One region of the Synechococcus sp. B60.1 genome, then DNA from elsewhere that is predicted to be linked to it. Evidence: predicted binding sites of a transcription regulator. Region 1 holds the regulator's gene; the other holds the start of a gene.
The links. The regulator HrcA, encoded in region 1, represses chaperone genes, less so after heat shock. The targets are predictions, from matches to a motif close to TTAGCACTCNNNNNNNNNGAGTGCTAA.
Positions count from the first base shown of each region.

Region 2: a site for HrcA is predicted at 2,222-2,248, ahead of groES (co-chaperone GroES). Genes of this name have one in related genera too.

Region 1 is NZ_JANSJN010000039.1:2,770-13,207, forward strand. It holds gene NW863_RS06060 (MFS transporter) at 1-1,136, shown strand, start outside; gene NW863_RS06065 (SpoIID/LytB domain-containing protein) at 1,220-2,056, shown strand; partial or broken gene NW863_RS06070 (zinc ribbon domain-containing protein) at 2,097-2,360, opposite strand; gene tilS (tRNA lysidine(34) synthetase TilS) at 2,741-3,730, opposite strand; gene hrcA (heat-inducible transcriptional repressor HrcA) at 3,783-4,961, opposite strand; gene NW863_RS06085 (urease subunit gamma) at 5,297-5,599, shown strand; gene NW863_RS06090 (urease subunit beta) at 5,651-6,058, shown strand; gene NW863_RS06095 (hypothetical protein) at 6,195-6,446, shown strand; gene NW863_RS06100 (endonuclease MutS2) at 6,553-8,919, opposite strand; gene NW863_RS06105 (hypothetical protein) at 8,965-9,129, opposite strand; gene NW863_RS06110 (NIL domain-containing protein) at 9,340-9,744, shown strand; gene ndhL (NAD(P)H-quinone oxidoreductase subunit L) at 9,854-10,075, shown strand; gene NW863_RS06120 (DUF3007 family protein) at 10,104-10,438, shown strand, end outside.
Region 2 is NZ_JANSJN010000083.1:114-6,274, forward strand. It holds gene groL (chaperonin GroEL) at 128-1,762, opposite strand; gene groES (co-chaperone GroES) at 1,829-2,140, opposite strand; gene NW863_RS09770 (PhzF family phenazine biosynthesis protein) at 2,397-3,197, shown strand; gene NW863_RS09775 (apocytochrome f) at 3,252-4,235, opposite strand; gene NW863_RS09780 (cytochrome b6-f complex iron-sulfur subunit) at 4,424-4,942, opposite strand; gene NW863_RS09785 (DUF3067 family protein) at 5,116-5,433, shown strand; gene NW863_RS09790 (ATP-binding protein) at 5,516-6,161, opposite strand, start outside.

The sequences.
Region 1 (10,438 bases):
TGGTGATGGGGGCCTTCTCGATTGGGCTGCTGGCTTTTCGCCCTTGGTTGGGGCGGCTGGCGGATGGCCACAGTCGCCGGATCGTCTTGCTCATCGGCATGGGCGCGGCGGGGATGGCGCCTTTGGGGTACTGGCTCTGGGATTGGATCCCGTGGATAGCGCTGGTGCGGGCCTTTCACGGGATCAGCATCGCCGCTTTTGCCACCGCCTACGTTACTTTGGTGGCGGATTTTGCCCCGGAAGCAAAACGCGGCGAGATCTTGGGCTACATGAGTTTGGTCAATCCCATTGGTGTAGCCATCGGCCCTGCTTTGGGCGGCTTTTTGCAGGAGCTGGTTGGTTATGGCCCTCTGTTTCTCTTTGCCGCTCTGCTGGGGTTGGTGGGCTTTCTCTGTACCCAATCGGTTCGCGAGCAGCGCCGTGGGGGTTGGGGATCCCTGCCCCCGGATGGAGCGTTTTGGAGCCTTGTGCTCAACCCCAAGGTGTGCTCTCTCGCTGGGGTCATGCTCTTGGTGGGGCTGGCCTTCGGCACCCAGACTACTTTTGTGGCCCTGTTGATCCAAGAGGTCGGAGTTCCCCTCAATCCCGGTCTTTTTTATACGGCGGTGGCCTTTGCCAGCTTCGGCGTGCGCCTGCTGGCTGGTCGCGCTTCCGATCGCTACGGGCGGGGGCCGTTTATCTCTCTGAGCTTGGCCACCTATGCTCTGGCGATGGGGATCCTGTTGGTTGCCGACAGCGTCGGGGCTTTTCTTGTCGCCGGGATCGTGGTGGGGTCGGGTTTTGGCACCTTGATCCCGCTGATCTCCGCCCTGGTAGCCGATCGCTCTGAGCCGGTGGAGCGGGGGCGTTTGTTCAGCTTGGTGATGTGTGGGTTTGACTTGGGCATTGGGCTGGCGGGGCCGATCCTGGGCACCCTGGCGCTGGGATCCGGCTATCGGGCCATGTTCGGCTATGCGGCCCTTCTGGCATTGGCTTCGCTGGGAGCTTTTCTCTGCTTCTCCAATGGACGACCGGGATCCTCCCTGTGCTTTGCCTTGGGCCTGGAACCGGATCGGTTTCGACAACCTGATTCTCTCCCTTTGGAGCAATCCCATCCGCCCGCTCCCTTGTCAACGGGATCCCGTCCCGCCCTTTAGGCACCCTGATTTTCATTCCCAAGTCCGATTTGCTCTATCCTAGGCTGGGGTTGCTGTACAAAAAAGAACTCTGGACAGAGGCTATGGGAGCACGGGGTTGGCTTGCCCTGATGGGATCCCTGCTGGTGGGCACCTTAGGGGGATGGATAGAGAGCGCTTGGGGGGTGACGGTGCGCGTGCAATTGGCCGATGCCACCGCCCCTGTGGTGGTGGGCGTTTCTCGCCCCGCCCAACTGACCAACAGCCGCCAAGAGGTGCTGGCCGAGTTGCCGCCCATGCAAGGGTTTCTGGCCCAGCCCGGCCCTCAAGGGGTGCGCCTGCAGGGGGTGGTCAGCCCGGTGTTGTTCATCGAGCCGCCAGCGGGTGGCCTGGTGGCCGTGGATGGCCGCTGGTATTCCGGCAAGGTGCTCTTGACCGGGTATAACAGGGTAATGGCCATCAACTACGTGGATCTAGAAGACTACGTGGCCGGCGTGGTGGAAGCCGAGATGGGATCCCGCTTCTTGCCCGAGGCCCTCAAGGCCCAGGCGGTGGCAGCCCGCACCTATGTTCTTCACCACCGCAATTCCCGCGGCTGGTTTGATGTGTTTAGCGACACCCGCTCCCAGGTGTATCGGGGCCTCTCGCAGCGCTCAGCCGCCGCCCTAGCAGCAACACACGCCACCCGCGGCATCGTCATGGTGTATGGGGGGCAATTTGTAAACGCCATGTACAGCGCCAGCGCCGGCAGCCAAACCGTTGGGGTGAGCGGGATCCCTTACCTGAGAAGTCTGCCGGATTTTAGCCCCTATCCCAAGTACGGGCATGGTATTGGCATGAGCCAGTGGGGTGCCCAAGAATTGGCCCGTCAGGGCTGGACCTACCGCCAAATTTTGGCTTATTACTACCCAGGAGTCAGCTTTGCTCGCTTGCCAGGGTAAACTTCCCCCACTGAAGTCGGGAGCTTAGGGACTCCGTCCCGCTAACGCGAGTGGCAGCGTTAAAATCCGCATCCCCTTCCCAACTACAGACGGGGTTGACACAGCGAAAATGCTCCCCTTCCCGCTGGCCAAGCCACAAGCAACGGTGGCAGGTCTGTGAGCTGCAGGCAGGCGGCACCACCACAACCTTGACCCCTACCCTCATTGCCTTGTAGTGCACAAACTGCCGCAACGGGTAGAAGGCCCAACTGTTCAACCGCCGCCGCTCTCTCTGGCTGCGCGGCTGTTGGTTAACTCGTTCACGCTCGCGCCAGCGGGCCGGAGGCCTTGGTTGCATCCAGCTTGGCGGCTTGCGACGCAGATACCTTGAGCTTGCGGGAGATAGTTAGAACTTGAGTCATGCTCCATCATTCGCGCAGGAGCTATCCCCCCTACAGTATACAGTGGGGTATCTTGCGAAGGAGTCGCCACTTTGGCCACCAAAGTTCCAGAGTAGCCTTCCTCCCCGCACTAAAGTCGAGGCCTCCAGCTTTACCCTCTGTGAGGCTCCCATCGAGCTTCCTCTGAGTAGCCCCTCGTTTGTCCCCAGTAAGGATTTTCTGGGACGGTAGTTGCCGTGCAAATCTGAACTGTGCTGTTAACTATTGGTTGAGGTTCTCAGCCGTTGCAGGAGGGGGAGAGCTCTCACTGAGCAGAGATCCAGACCAGGTGATCCCCCTTCACCTCTAGCCAGCCTCCGCCAGGGTAGTCGGGGCTGCGGCTGCGGCGGCCTGCTTTCAGGAGCCGCATCCCGGCTTCCACCTGCTCAAAAGTTGGGTGATGGGGCAGCAGCAGCGACAAGAATTGAAACATCACCTGCCGCTGCAAAGCCAGGGGCGCAGCCCGCAAGGGATCCCGCTGCAGCCCCGGCAAAGCGGGCTCGTACACCTGTAACCACAGTTGGGCGGCTTGCGCCACCACCAGCTCATGCTCTGCCTGCAACAGTGTGGCTGCCCGATTCAAAGCCGCTTCCAGTTGCGGGTTAAAGTGCTGCTTGAGATAGGGCATCACCTCTAAGCGAAGGCGGTTGCGGCCATGAGCCAGATCCTGGTTGCTGCGATCCGGCCAGACCGGCAACTGGTATTGTCGGCAGAACTCTTCCGTTTCCCAGCGGGAAAGGCCCAGCAGGGGACGCACCAACCAAGCGGAGGTGGGATCCCGCTCGTCCAAACGCCGTTGCCAATCTAGGCTGACCAGGCCGGCAGCCCCCGTGCCCCGCAGCAGGTTCCACAAAAACGTCTCCGCCCGGTCGCTGGCCGTGTGCCCTGTGGTCACCACCTCGCAACTCCAGGTGCGCGCCCATTTGTTCAGTTGCTGGTAGCGCCAAGCCCTGGCCCCCGCCTCATCCCAGCGGATGGGATCGGCAGTCTCAACGGCGTGGGGCAGGCCCTGCTGTTGCAGCCATCCCTGCAAAAACTTGGCACACTCCGTCTCATCGGCTGACCAACGGTGATCACAGTGCAAAACAAAGATCTGCCAGCCCCAGCGAGGCTGCAAATCCCGCAAGATCTGGAGCAGGGAAAAAGAATCTTGTCCGCCAGAAAAAGCTACCAGCAGCCGCTGGCCGGGGCGAAGCAGTTGCCGCTCGCGAATGGCACACTGAACCCGCAGGTGAAGAGGAGAAAGCCTGGCCACAGTTGGCTATTGCTCGGGGGCAACCCAGACCTCGCGTTCTCCCTGGGATCCCTCAGGCAAGGGCCCGAGTGAGATGGGAGGCCACCGTCTGCACAGCAGCGATGCTCCGCTCGTAGGCCATGCGGGTCGGCCCCAGCAGGGTGACCGCACCCAGGGGCGCCGAGCGGCGGCGATAAACTGAGGCAATGACCGTGCAGTGGTGCAGAGATTCCAGCGGGTTCTCGCTGCCAATGTAGATGATCACGGGAACGTTGTGGGATGGATCCTGCTCTGGAGTGCTAGAGGATGCCTTGTTCCTGGCCGCCGTGGCCGAAAGAGTTGCTTCGCCCGTGGACGGGCTATCTGGCATGGAATAGAGCCCGATCATCCCCTGAAGCTGCTCGGATCCCTTTTCGATCAACTGGGCCACCGCCTGCATCCGCTGGGCCTGGGAAAACTCCGGCTGCCGCATCAGCTCCGTCATGCCCGCGCTGAACACCTGTCCCAGCGAGGGCCGTAGGTAGCGCTGCACTACCGAGCGCAGCAGTTGCTGCAGCCAATGGCTGTAAGCGCGAAACTCCTCATCCAGCTTCAACCAGCTCAGATCCTGCAGCTCGGCAAAAGTCTTGCCCCGCAACTTCAGGGTGAGAAAGTTGCTCAGTAGCTGCAGCTCATCTTCCAGATCCTCGCGCCGATCGTCGGGCCACTCCGGTGGGCTAACCAAGGCCGAATGGGTTTGGTAGGAATCCGTAACCACTAGCACCATCACCCGCCCTGGCCCCACCGGCAGCAACTGCACATGGTGAACGGCTACCACCGGCCCCTGGGGAGGGGTGATGAGAGCGATGCAACCGCTCAAGTGGGCCAAAAGCTGTGCCACCCTCTGCAAGAGGCTATCGAGGTCGTCCCCCAGCTCACGGTTGAGCTGATCCAGCAACTGCTGCAGCGCAGGATGGGGCTCCGGCTGGGGAGCATCGCTCGGGATCTCATCCATGTTGGCGGAGGTCAACAGATCGTTCACATAGACCCGATAGCCAAAGTCAGAAGGGATCCGACCGGCAGAGGTGTGGGGCTGGAACAGCAACCCAACCTGCTCCAAAGTGGCCAAGTCGTTGCGAATGGTAGCCGTGCTGACTCCGAGGTTGTAGGACTGGGCCAAGGTTTTGGAGCCGACAGGTTCTGCCGTGGCAATATACCTGCGCACCGTTGCCCACAGGATCTTCCGTTGTCTGGGAGTCAGTTCGAGTTTCATGGCTGCTCAAAAGAACCCAATCAACACCTGCTAAGAGGAATTAGCCAATGGATCTCAGGTCAACCAAGCTAGGGCTAAATGAGGATCGGATAAAGTTTTACTTCTATTTTTAACTTTATTGTTACTCTTTCATCATGGGTGGCAGGGGCGGAAAGTAGCAACGGCAGAGGTGGAAAGAGGTGGAAGCTCTTGGTTTGGCAAGAAAAGCGAAACCCCCTGTAGCCTCTGCAGCCTTTTTTCGCCCAGAGGTGGTACTAAGTAATTAAGTCAACTCTAGGCTAAGTGAGCCTGCTGCTGTCTGTTCTGTATCGTTTTGTATCTTTCGAGGTTGCTCCATGTACTTGTCCCCCCAGGAGAAAGACAAGCTGTTGATCTACCTGGCCGCCCAGTTAGCTCGGGATCGGCGGCAGCGGGGCCTCAAACTCAATTACCCCGAGGCGGTGGCCTACCTGAGCGCAGCCATCTTGGAGGGGGCGCGGGAAGGGAAAACCGTTGCTCAGTTGATGAGTGAAGGGCTGACGTGGCTGAGCCGAGAGGACGTGATGCCAGGGATCCCGGAGATGATCCCGGAAATTCAAGTAGAGGCAACCTTCCCCGACGGAACCAAGCTGGTGACCCTTCACCACCCCATTCGCTAGCTGCTTTCTAAGGATCTCCCAAAGACCCAGAGACTTCAGGAGGTTGTCCATATGGCTCGCAAATCCAAAGCCACACCTGCTGCCGACCCTGAACCAGCCCCGATCCCGGGAGAGCTGTTGCTGGCAGAGGATCCCATCCAAGCCAATGTCGGGCGGGCCACTGTGACGCTGGAGGTCACCAACCGGGGGGATCGGCCCATTCAGGTGGGATCCCATTTTCACTTTTTCGAGGTCAACCGAGCCCTGGTGTTCGATCGCGCCGCCAGCTTTGGCATGCGCCTCAACATCCCTTCCGGCCAAGCGGTGCGTTTTGAGCCGGGGCAAACCCATCGGGTCACTCTGGTGGCGCTGGGAGGCAAGGGGCTGGTGCATGGCTTCAACCGGCTAACGGAGGGCAGCGTCCGCTCTGCAACGCAAAAGCGGCTGGCCCTGGCCCGATTGCAGGAGTGGATGGGCTAGGTGGCTAAGCGCTATGGACATAACGCCCCCCGAAGCATGCAGCTTTGGGCATCTAGGCTGAGGCTTGGCCATATCCCCATCCCGCCTCAAATTTAGGAGAGTAGGGCTATCCAATTCTTCCTCTAGGATCTGGCCAATGTTAGAGCGTGAGACCGTTTGGTGGATGGGGGTACAGGGCTTGGGGCTGAATCTTTCCGGGTTGGCCCTGTTGGCGGCAGCAGGTGCCACTTTCGGCCCCCTCGGCTGGACCAGTGCGACGGTGGCGGTGATGCTCAAGTTAATTGGAGATAGCCAACTGCTGCGCGCCTACTGGCTTTGGCAAAGTCGGCACCGCCAAGCGGGATCCCAGCCTGTCACCTCAACAGCGGCGCTCCAAAGTCAAGTCTGAAACCGTCTGCCCCTCTCCCAAAGGGGGAGGGAAGGTCAGAGACCTTCATCACACTGGACAAGGCTCTCGGTAATGTTGGAGCCAGCCCGCCGAAAGCCGCTCAGCCTCACCGCAGGTGGGCTACCGTTACGCCCGTACCCCCATCCTGGGGATCCGCCGGGGCAAACCTCTGGACACGCGGGTGATTTTGGAGGTAGGCCTGGACGCCGGCCCGCAGGCGTCCCGTGCCGTGGCCGTGGATGATCCAAACCGGGCCAGGAGGGGCTTGGGCAAAGTGCTGTTCCAGAATCGCCTCGGCATCGGCTACAGTTTTCCCCCTTAGGTCAAGGGTGTTGCGGCTGGTGCGCAGGTTCAGGGGAGCAGTGGTGGGCGGAGGGGAGGGAGGAGCTTTGGGGCGCTGGCGCTGTTTGGCCTGATGTTCATCGATGGGATCCAACTGGCCCTGCGGCACCGTGAACTTGAGGATGCCGCTGCGCACTACATACACATCCCCTTCGACGGCAATCACCTCCCCCGTCTGCCCCAGGCCCCTCAGCCGCACCCGATCCCCCACCTCCGGCACGAACTCAGTCTCAACCGGCGGCGACGGCGGCGAGTAGCGCCCGCGAATCTGCTCCAGCTCAGCAGCAACCTGCTGGGGATTGTCCCCCTGCTGCAACTTGCGGATGGCGGCGGCCACCTCCCGGCGGGCAGCGGCCAAGAGGGCTTGCAGCCCCTGTCGCTGCTGGTACTCCAGTTGCGCCTCTCGCTCAGCCATTTGCCGGCTGCGCTGCTGCATTTGGCGGTACAGGGTTTCCAGCTCTTGGTGCAGGGATCCCACCTGGGCGGCCCGCTCTTCCAACTGGGCCCGTTGCGCCTCCAGCCCCGCGATCACCTTATCCACCTGGCTTTCCCCCTGCAGATGCTGCTGCGCCCGCCGCAGAATCTCCGGCTCCAGGTGCAGCCGCCGGGCAATGGCAAAGGCATTGGAGCGACCAGGGATCCCCCACAGTAGGCGGTAGGTGGGGGCTAGAGTGGCCTCGTCAAACTCCACCGAGGCATTCTCAAAGCCGGGATGCTGGTACTTGAGGGCCTTCAGCTCGCCGTAGTGGGTGGTGGCCAAGGTAAGCAGGGCCTTTTCCGAGAGATACTCCAATAGCCCAGCCGCCAGGGCCGCACCCTCGCTAGGATCCGTGCCCGCCCCCACCTCGTCCAGCAGAACAAGGGCCGGCGCCGGGTCTGACTGCAAAGCTTGCACGATGCGGCTGATGCGGCGAATGTGCCCGGAAAAAGTGGAGAGGCTTTGCTGCAGCGATTGCTCGTCGCCGATGTCGGCATAGACCCCGTCGAACCAGGGCAGTTGGGGCGGATCCTGGGCAGGCAGGAAGATCCCCGCCTTGGCCATAAGCACCAATAGCCCCAAGGTCTTCAGAGCAACCGTCTTGCCACCGGTGTTGGGGCCGGTGATGACCACGGCGCGGATGGACTCGGAGAGGGTGAAATCAATCGGGATCACCTCCGGGCCCTTGCCTTCCTCGCGAGACTGCCACAGAAGCAAGGGGTGCCTAGCTTGGCGCAGGCGCAATCCTGCCGGGACAAACTGGGGGCGATTGCCCGCCAACCAAAGACTGTAGCGGCCACGGGCCAAGGCCACCTCCAGCCCCACCAGCACCGCCTGCAAATGCTCCAGATCGGTGGCCACGGATCCCACCTGGGCAGAGAGCGCCGCCAAGATTCGCTCTTCCTCCGCCTGGATCTGGGCCTGGGTTTCCCGCAGCCGGTTGCCCAGCTCCACCACAGCGTAGGGCTCCACATAGAGGGTGGCCCCACTGGCAGAGCTGTCGTGGACGATGCCCCGGATCACGTCGCGGTGGGTGGCCTTCACCATCAGCACAAAGCGCCCCTGCCGCTGGCCAATCAACGTGTCCTGCAGCGCCTGGGGGTGCTGGCTCATCACCTGTTGTAGGCGTTCTTGGATCTGGTTGCGGTACTGGCGGTGCTGACGGCGTAGGTCTGCAAGCGCGGGGCTGGCGCTATCTCTCACCTCGCCGTGCTCATCCAGGCAGCGGAAGATCTCCTGCTCTAGCTCAGGATAGGTGCGCAGTGTGCTCACCCACTCCTGCAGGCGGGGCAGGCGCTCGTCAGCATCGATGAGACGGCGAAGGCGGCGAGCAGCCCCCAAGGTTGTGGCAATCTGCACCAGCTCTTCCCCGCTCAGAATGCCCCCCCGTTCGGCCCGTTCCAGGGCCGGCAGCAGGTTGTGGATCCCGTCCAGAGAGACCCCCCCCGGCTGGCTGCAATCCAGCCGGATGGCCTCCTCCGTTTGATCAAGACAGACCTCGCTCTCGGCGCGGCTCCGCCAGGGATCCAGCTCTAGGCAGGCGCGGCGGCCTAGGGGTGTGGCGGCAAAGCTGGCCAAGTGTTGGCAGAGGCGGGGCCACTCCAACAATTCCAAAGTTTCTTGGCGGAGGGAAGGATCAGGCTCAGAACAGATCGGCAGCAGGTGCAAAGGGGTGGGCGTAGGCATTACCGAAGGAAATTAGCAATTCGAGGAAGAACGGAGCTGCAGTCGCTTCATCTCTTGCAAAAACTGCCGCTGGTAGTTGAGAAAGGCGGTGTGCCATTCGCGGAAGCGGCGCTCGCCATCGCGCACCAACATCTGTCGATAGTGCTCGGAGTTGAGCCGGGGCCGGGCTGAGTTCATGGGAATCGAAGACGCTCTGCCCCTATTGTGGCAGGCTGTGGGGCGCCTTTCGTAGTTCCCAACCTGGGGGCAGACGGTGTTGGGAGCGGATCCCATCTTTCTGGCGGTGAGGAGGAGATTTTGCACTTGCGGCATGGCCAAACTTGGCAGTCGGCCTTGGCATACTCATACTGGAAGAGTCACCGCACCTCCGATACGCAAGTCAAATCCGTGCGCAAACGAGTGACCCTGATTTTTCCTCGCCACTTGGTGAATGTGCCCCTCACCTATCGTCTGGCCAAAGACTTCGATGTAGCCGCCAACATTGTCCGCGCCAGAGTAACCCCCAACGAAGTGGGCACCCTGGTGGTGGAGCTCTCGGGAGATATCGACCAGGTGGAGGCGGGTCTGGAGTGGGTGCAGTCTTTAGGCATTGAGGTGGCCGAGCGGGCCAAAGAAATTCAGATCGACCCAGATTCGTGCGTGGACTGCGGCTTGTGTACAGGCGTTTGCCCCACCGAGGCGCTGAAGATTGCCGCTCCTGACTGGAAACTGGAGTTTCTGCGTAATCGCTGTGTTATGTGCGAACAATGCATCTCTACCTGCCCTGTCGGGGCCATCAGCACGAGTTTATAGCCATAAGGCGAAGAGCCGGCTAAGCCGACAAGTTTATTCGCTATTACAATGCTGTAATGTAACCCCGATGCGGGCTGGATTGGCACAGGCTAATTTGAGGCAACTGGAGATGCTTTCGACCCCAACGCTCATTGGCTTGACCTATGCTGCCCTAGCAGTTCTCTACCTGCTGGTGCTGCCGTTCTTGTTTTTGGTGTACGTGGACAAGCGCTGGAACTATAGCGGTGCCTGGGAAAAGGTGTTGATGTTTTTCCTAGTTTTGTTTTTCTTCCCCGGTATGGTGCTCGTGGCTCCCTTCATGACGTTTCGGCCCAAGCCGCGTTCGCTCTAGAGCCTGCCGCTATCTAAGCGCTTGAGCCATGCGTAGACGGGATGTTCTCGGCATTGGCCTAGCCTTGCTCTTGGGGGGAGGACTTTTCTACGGGCTGTTGCTTTGGGCCGGCTTGGATACGGGCGCGGCGCAGCAGGTGTTAAGCGTGGTGTTTCTGCTGGGGTGCCTGGGCTGGACTGTGGGCTACCTGAAGCGGGTGTTGAGCAGGGAAATGACCCTGAAGGCCCAGTGGGCCGCTTTTGAGAGGCAGCAAATCCAAGAGAAACTTCACTCCCTCTCCCCAGAGGAGTGGCAGGCCTTGCAGGCCGAGCTGGGATCCGAAACCGAAGAGAAAGCTGAGGTTGGTTTGCCCGAGCAAGGCAA
Region 2 (6,161 bases), on a different contig from region 1:
TCAAAACCTAAGAAGGGATCCCGCTGAGGGGGATCCCGAAAGATCTATTCAAGGCAGTTGACTACAGACTGGCGAGGTAACAAGGTTTCTGCAGCAAGCGAGAACCCGTCTTGCCCTCACCGAACGATTAGTAGTCGTAGTCATTCATGCCGCTGCTGCTGCCTGCCGGCGTGTTGGTTTTGGGCTCCGGCTTGTCCACCACAATCGCTTCGGTGGTGAGCACCATGCTGGCAATCGAGGCGGCGTTTTGCAGGGCAGAGCGAGTGACTTTGGCCGGGTCAACGATGCCCGCTTCAAACATATCCACATAGGCGTCGTTCTGGGCGTCGTAACCCACCGTGAAGGGTTTCTCTTTCACCCGCTCCAGCACGATCGAGCCGTTCTGGCCGGCGTTCTCGGCAATGCGGCGCAGCGGAGCGCCCAGAGCGCGGGCAACCAGCATGGCCCCCACCAGCTCATCGCCAGACAGGTTGGCCTGCGCCCACTCGGTGACCACCGGCATCAGGTGCGCCAAGGTGGTACCGCCGCCGGGGACGATCCCTTCTTCCACCGCCGCCTTGGTGGCGTTGATGGCGTCCTCCAGGCGCAGCTTGCGATCCTTCATCTCGGTTTCGGTAGCCGCGCCTACTTTGATCACCGCCACACCGCCGGAGAGCTTGGCCAGACGCTCTTGCAGTTTTTCCTTGTCGTAGGTGGAGTCAGTTTCCTCAATTTGGCGACGGATTTGCTCGCAGCGGGCTTTGACAGCCGCTTCGTTGCCTTCCGCCACGATGGTGGTGTGGTCTTTGGTTACTGTGACGCGACGGGCCGAGCCGAAGGAGTCGAGACGGGCGTTCTCCAGCTTCAGGCCGCGTTCTTCGCTGATGACCTCACCGCCAGTCAGGATGGCGATGTCTTCCAGCATGGCCTTGCGGCGATCCCCAAAGCCAGGCGCTTTCACCGCTACCACGCTCAGCACGCCCCGCAGCTTGTTCACCACCAGGGTGGCCAGGGCTTCTTTCTCGATGTCTTCGGCGATGATCAGCAGCGGACGACCGGCGCGGGCCACTTGCTCCAGAACCGGCACCAGGTCTTGTACCAGGGTGATTTTCTTATCGGTAATCAGGATGTAGGGGTTTTCCAGAACCGCCTCCATCCGCTCCGTGTCGGTGACGAAGTAGGGGGAAATGTAGCCTTTGTCAAAGCGCATCCCCTCCGTCACTTCCAGCTCCGTGGTCATGGACTTGCCTTCTTCCAGGGAGATGACCCCTTCGCGGCCCACTTTGTCCATGGCCTCGGCGATCATGCGGCCCACTTCCTCATCGTTGCCGGCGGAAATGGCCGCCACCTGGGCAATGGCTTTGGAGTCTTCCACCGGGCGGGCATGTTCGGCGATCTTGTCCACCAGGAACTTCACCGCCTTGTCAATGCCGCGCTTAAGGGCAATCGGGTTGGCGCCGGCGGCTACGTTTTTCAGCCCTTCTTTGACCATGGCATGGGCCAGGACGGTGGCGGTGGTGGTGCCGTCACCAGCCGTGTCGTTGGTCTTGGAAGCCGCCTGACGAATCAAGGAGACGCCAGTGTTTTCAATATGGTCTTCCAGCTCAATTTCTTTGGCGATGGTCACCCCATCGTTAACAATTTGGGGTGCGCCAAATTTTTTCTCCAGCACAACATTGCGTCCTTTGGGGCCAAGGGTAACGGCTACGGCTTCTGCCAAAATATCCATGCCGTGTTCAAGGGCGCGACGGGCTTCTTCGCTAAAAATGATTGACTTGGCCATACTCAACCTCTCAAACGTAAATGGACTAAGGGCGATGTAGAGGATCGATCGCTGAAGGACTGAAAATTACTGAACGATTGCGAGAATATCTCGCTCAGCCAGCAGCACGTACTCATCGCTGCCCAGCTTCACTTCTGTGCCGGCGTACTTGGAGTAGAGCACTCTGTCGCCAGCTTTCAGTTCCATCGGGATCAATTTGCCCTCGTCATTGCGCTTGCCAGGCCCAACTGCGACCACTTCCCCCACTTGGGGTTTTTCTTTGGCGGTATCGGGCAAAAAGATGCCACCCGCCGTTTTTTCGTCCTGCTGGGCAATCTTGACCAGCACGCGGTCGCCTAGCGGCTTCAGCGTAGAGACGTTGAGAGTTACTGCAGCCATGACAAATATCCTCCGTAAGGCCTAAAACGCGAGGCTGAAGGGTTGTATCGAGCGCAAACCTAAGCTTCCGTAGTCGAGGTTTTAGCACTCTCGGCTTACGAGTGCTAGTCTATCAGTCGACTTTCCAGCCTGACAATAGCCCCTTTTGGCGGGATCCCCCTTTTTGCCGGGTACGGTTGGGTGCGGATCTCTCTACTTCTAGGCCTGTTGTGGGATCATGGCATGAGGTGGGCTGAACAAGCAGGTGCGGATCCCGTTGTTTCAAGTGGATGCCTTTACGGCCGTGCCTTTTAGGGGCAATCCGGCAGCGGTGTGTTTGCCGCCTCAGGAGCTGCCGGCAGCTTTGATGCAAGCGATTGCGGCGGAGAACAACTTGTCGGAGACGGCTTTTTTACTCCTCCAGGGATCCCTGGGCGATGTTCCCCTCTACGGGCTGCGCTGGTTTACTCCCACCACCGAGGTAGAACTCTGTGGGCATGCCACCTTGGCCGGTGCCTATGTGCTCTTGACCGAGATTCACCCAAAAGCTCAGGAGGTGGCCTTTTCCACCCGCAGTGGCCGGCTGCAGGTGCGGCGGCAGGGGAAGCGGCTGGCGATGGATTTTCCCGCCCAGTTCCCGGAACCCTGGCCAGAAGGCCAGGAGCAAGTGGCCGCGGCTCTGGGGATCCCACCTGTAGAGCTGTACCGCGGCAGCATGGGGGTAGCGGTGCTGGCTTCGGCACAACAGGTGCAGCAGGTGCAGCCGGAGTTGGATCGGGTTCAGACGCTGCCTGTCTCGGGGTTGATCGTCACCGCCTCTGGGGCAGAGAGGGAAGGAGAGCCGGATTTTGTCTGTCGTGTTTTTGCCCCCCAGTTGGGGATCCCGGAGGATCCCGTAACTGGCTCTGCCCAATGTCTGTTGGTGCCCTATTGGTCAGAGCGCCTAGGCCGAACTGAGCTCAGGGTGCGGCAGCTCTCGGCGCGGGGAGGCGAGCTCTGGTGCCGCCATCGCGGCCCGCGGGTGGAGATTGCTGGACAAGCCGTGCTGGTCATAGTGGGAGAGTTGCGGATTCCCTAGAAAAAAACACCCCGGCTGATTCCGGGGTGCTGGAAAAGTACTGGAACAGTTGGGCTAGCCCAAAAGTTCTGCCGCTTGAATGAGCTCCACTTGCTTTTTCTTGAGCACCAGCAGAAGCTGCGTGATAGCCACCGCTGCTAGGAAGGCCACCAGCCATTTCACCCGATCCGGGCTCTGCAGCACCAGATCCCGCTCTACTTGGCCAAAGCCACCTACGTTGGGGTTGTTGGTAACCGGATCCCCTTCTTTGACGCTATCGCCAATGTTAACCACCAACTCCGGCCCTGGCGGCACCACGAGGTGCTTCAGTCCGCCTTCGGTCTCGAAGCTGAGTACCCGCGTGCCTGGCAACTCGTATTCGGGCGGCACCAGGGCAGCCAGCTCAGCCGGCAGGTCGCTGAGGTCGGATTCGATGGTGGCAATGCTGGCTAGGCGGCCAGTGGCGGGAGCGCGGAAGACGTTGTTGTTGCTGAGGCTGCCATCGGGGTTGATCTGGCCACGACCGCGGTTGGCGCCGACATAGACCCGATATTTCATGAAGGCCACCGAGGGATCCTCTTTCGGGTCAGGCGCTACCACTGGGAAGACAATTTCCTGGTGCTGCTCGCCAGGCAAGGGCCCCACCAGAAGGATGTTGGGCTTCTCGTCGCTGTAGGGGGTGATGTAGGTCTCAGCCGTTTCCTGCCGCTGCTCCTCCGTCATCTCCTCCTCAGTGGCCAGGCGGAAGCCTTCCGGCAACACCACCACGGCACCCACATTCAGCCCGCCCTTGCTGCCATCCGCCAACACCTGCTGCTTGCTCAAGTCATAGGGGATCCCGACTTTGATGGTGAACACCTGGCCCGGGGTAACCGCCTGCGGCACTTCGGCACGGGTGGGCATGGCGTTCAGGTGGCAGTTGGCGCAGACAATTTTCCCCGTGGCCTCGCGGGGATTGTCGTAGGCCATCTGGGCATAGTACGGATAGGCTGCTGCCGGACGGGATCCCATCCCCAGCAACAGCAGCAGCGCACACAAGGCCAAGTAAATTCGCTTCATAAGTTCAGCTCAGAATCTCAATCAAAATTCTCGCAAGCCCTTGGGGTCAATCTCCTCAAAGCTGACAACTCATGCTCTAGCCAGGACTAGCGCAGCAACTTCTCTGGGCTTTTCCCCCACTTCTGAGCCGGCGGTAGCCCGTTACAGACTTAGACCACAAGTGTCTCTCCGGAGCCTATTCTGGTGCTTCAGGTCTCACGGAAATCAGGGCCCTGCCAGGGGCTGAAGCGAACGTTGTCGCCGTCCACTGTGGCGCTCACCAGCTCCAGGGAGCGGGGAGCCGGCCCCCGGATCACCTTGCCGTTAGCCGCGTACTGGGATCCGTGGCAGGGGCACTTGAACAAGTTTTCCCCCACGTTCCAGGGCACCACACAGCCGAGGTGGGTGCAAACCGCGTTGAGGCCGTAGTTGGCCACCGCGCCGTTGTCGATCACGATATAGGTGGGATCCCCTTTCAAGCCTTGGGCCAGCACCCGATCCGTGGCTGCGTGGGTAGCCAGCAGCTCACTGACGCTAATCGGCCTGCCGAGGGCATCCTGAGCTATCAGCCCCTCACCTGACCCACCGGAAGAGGGGGGAATGAAATACTTCACCACCGGGTAGAGGGTGCCCACCACCACCACCCCCACCGAGCCGCTGAGGAGGGCATTCAGAAAAACCCGCCGGCTCATGGGGGGCGCCTCGAAGTTGCTAACCGCTTCCGTCATAATGGCCAGTACAAACCTGAGAAGTTTTAATGTTCGTTGACAAACGACATCATCGTAACCGAGCCCCTTGGCTAATATCATTAAGAAATGCAAAGCTAAAGGAAGTGCAAGGCAAGAGGCGGCGGTTTTTCTTCTCCGGCCCAGCTCAGTCCAAACCCGATCCAAGCCAGCCTATGACGGGATCCGACTTTCAAGCTTTGCTGCGGGAGAAGTGGGGCTATTCCTACGACGTGCAACTGCGCCGCATGGGGGACAGGGTGGTTCTGTTGGTGATGTGGCGTTATCTGGAGCAGCCCTCTTTCCCTTTGAGTGAGGCCGAGTATCTGGCTCGCCTGGAGTCTGTCATGGCCCATTTGCAGGCGTGGGGCCTGTGGGAAGCGGTGCAGCGAGAAATTGAGGCTACCCGTCAGAAACCCCGCATCGGGAAGGCGGTGGCCATTCCTTTGGATTTGCAAGGGGTGGGAGAACGCGCCTCCGAGTGGCTGCTGTAGTCTTCCTCGCCCCCGGCTCTTCCCTAAAGGGTAGCCACGGACAGTTTCGCCTCTATCGACGAAAACTCCAACAATCGGCTGGCTATCCAACTTCCACCAGGCCGGCCTGCAGAGCCTGCAAAAACTGGCGGGCGGTGCGACCGGAAAAGCCATTTTGCTGTTGCGCCCAGAGGAGGGCTTGGCGGCGCAAAGCTTCCCCAGAAGAGTCGAGGCCCAGTCGGCGGGCTAGGTGTTCTACGGTGGCCAGGTAGTCGGTTTGGCCGAAGGGGGCAAAGGTGAGAGTGAGGCCGAAGCGATCCCGCAGCGACAGCTTCTCCTGCACCGTATCCCAGGCGTGCACCTCTTGCTCTTGGGGAGGGGGGCGATCGCCAAAAAACTCGCGGATAAGATGGCGGCGGTTGCTGGTGGCATAGAGACGCACGTTGGGCGGCGGTGGGAGGAGATCCCCTTCCAGCAGCACTTTGAGCTGCTTAAACTCGGTCTCGTCGGCCTCAAAGGAGAGATCGTCCACAAAGAGGACAAAGGGCAGCGCCTGCTGTCCCAGCTCTGCCAAGATCTGCGGCAATTGAGCCAAATCTGCTCGTCGCAGCTCCAAAAGGCGCAGCCCCTGGGGGCCGTAGCGCCGCAACAACGCCTTCACGAGGGAAGACTTGCCGGTGCCTCGCGCCCCGTAAAGCAGCACATGCAACGCCGGATCCCCCCGCAGTAGGGCTTCGGTGTTAGCGGCC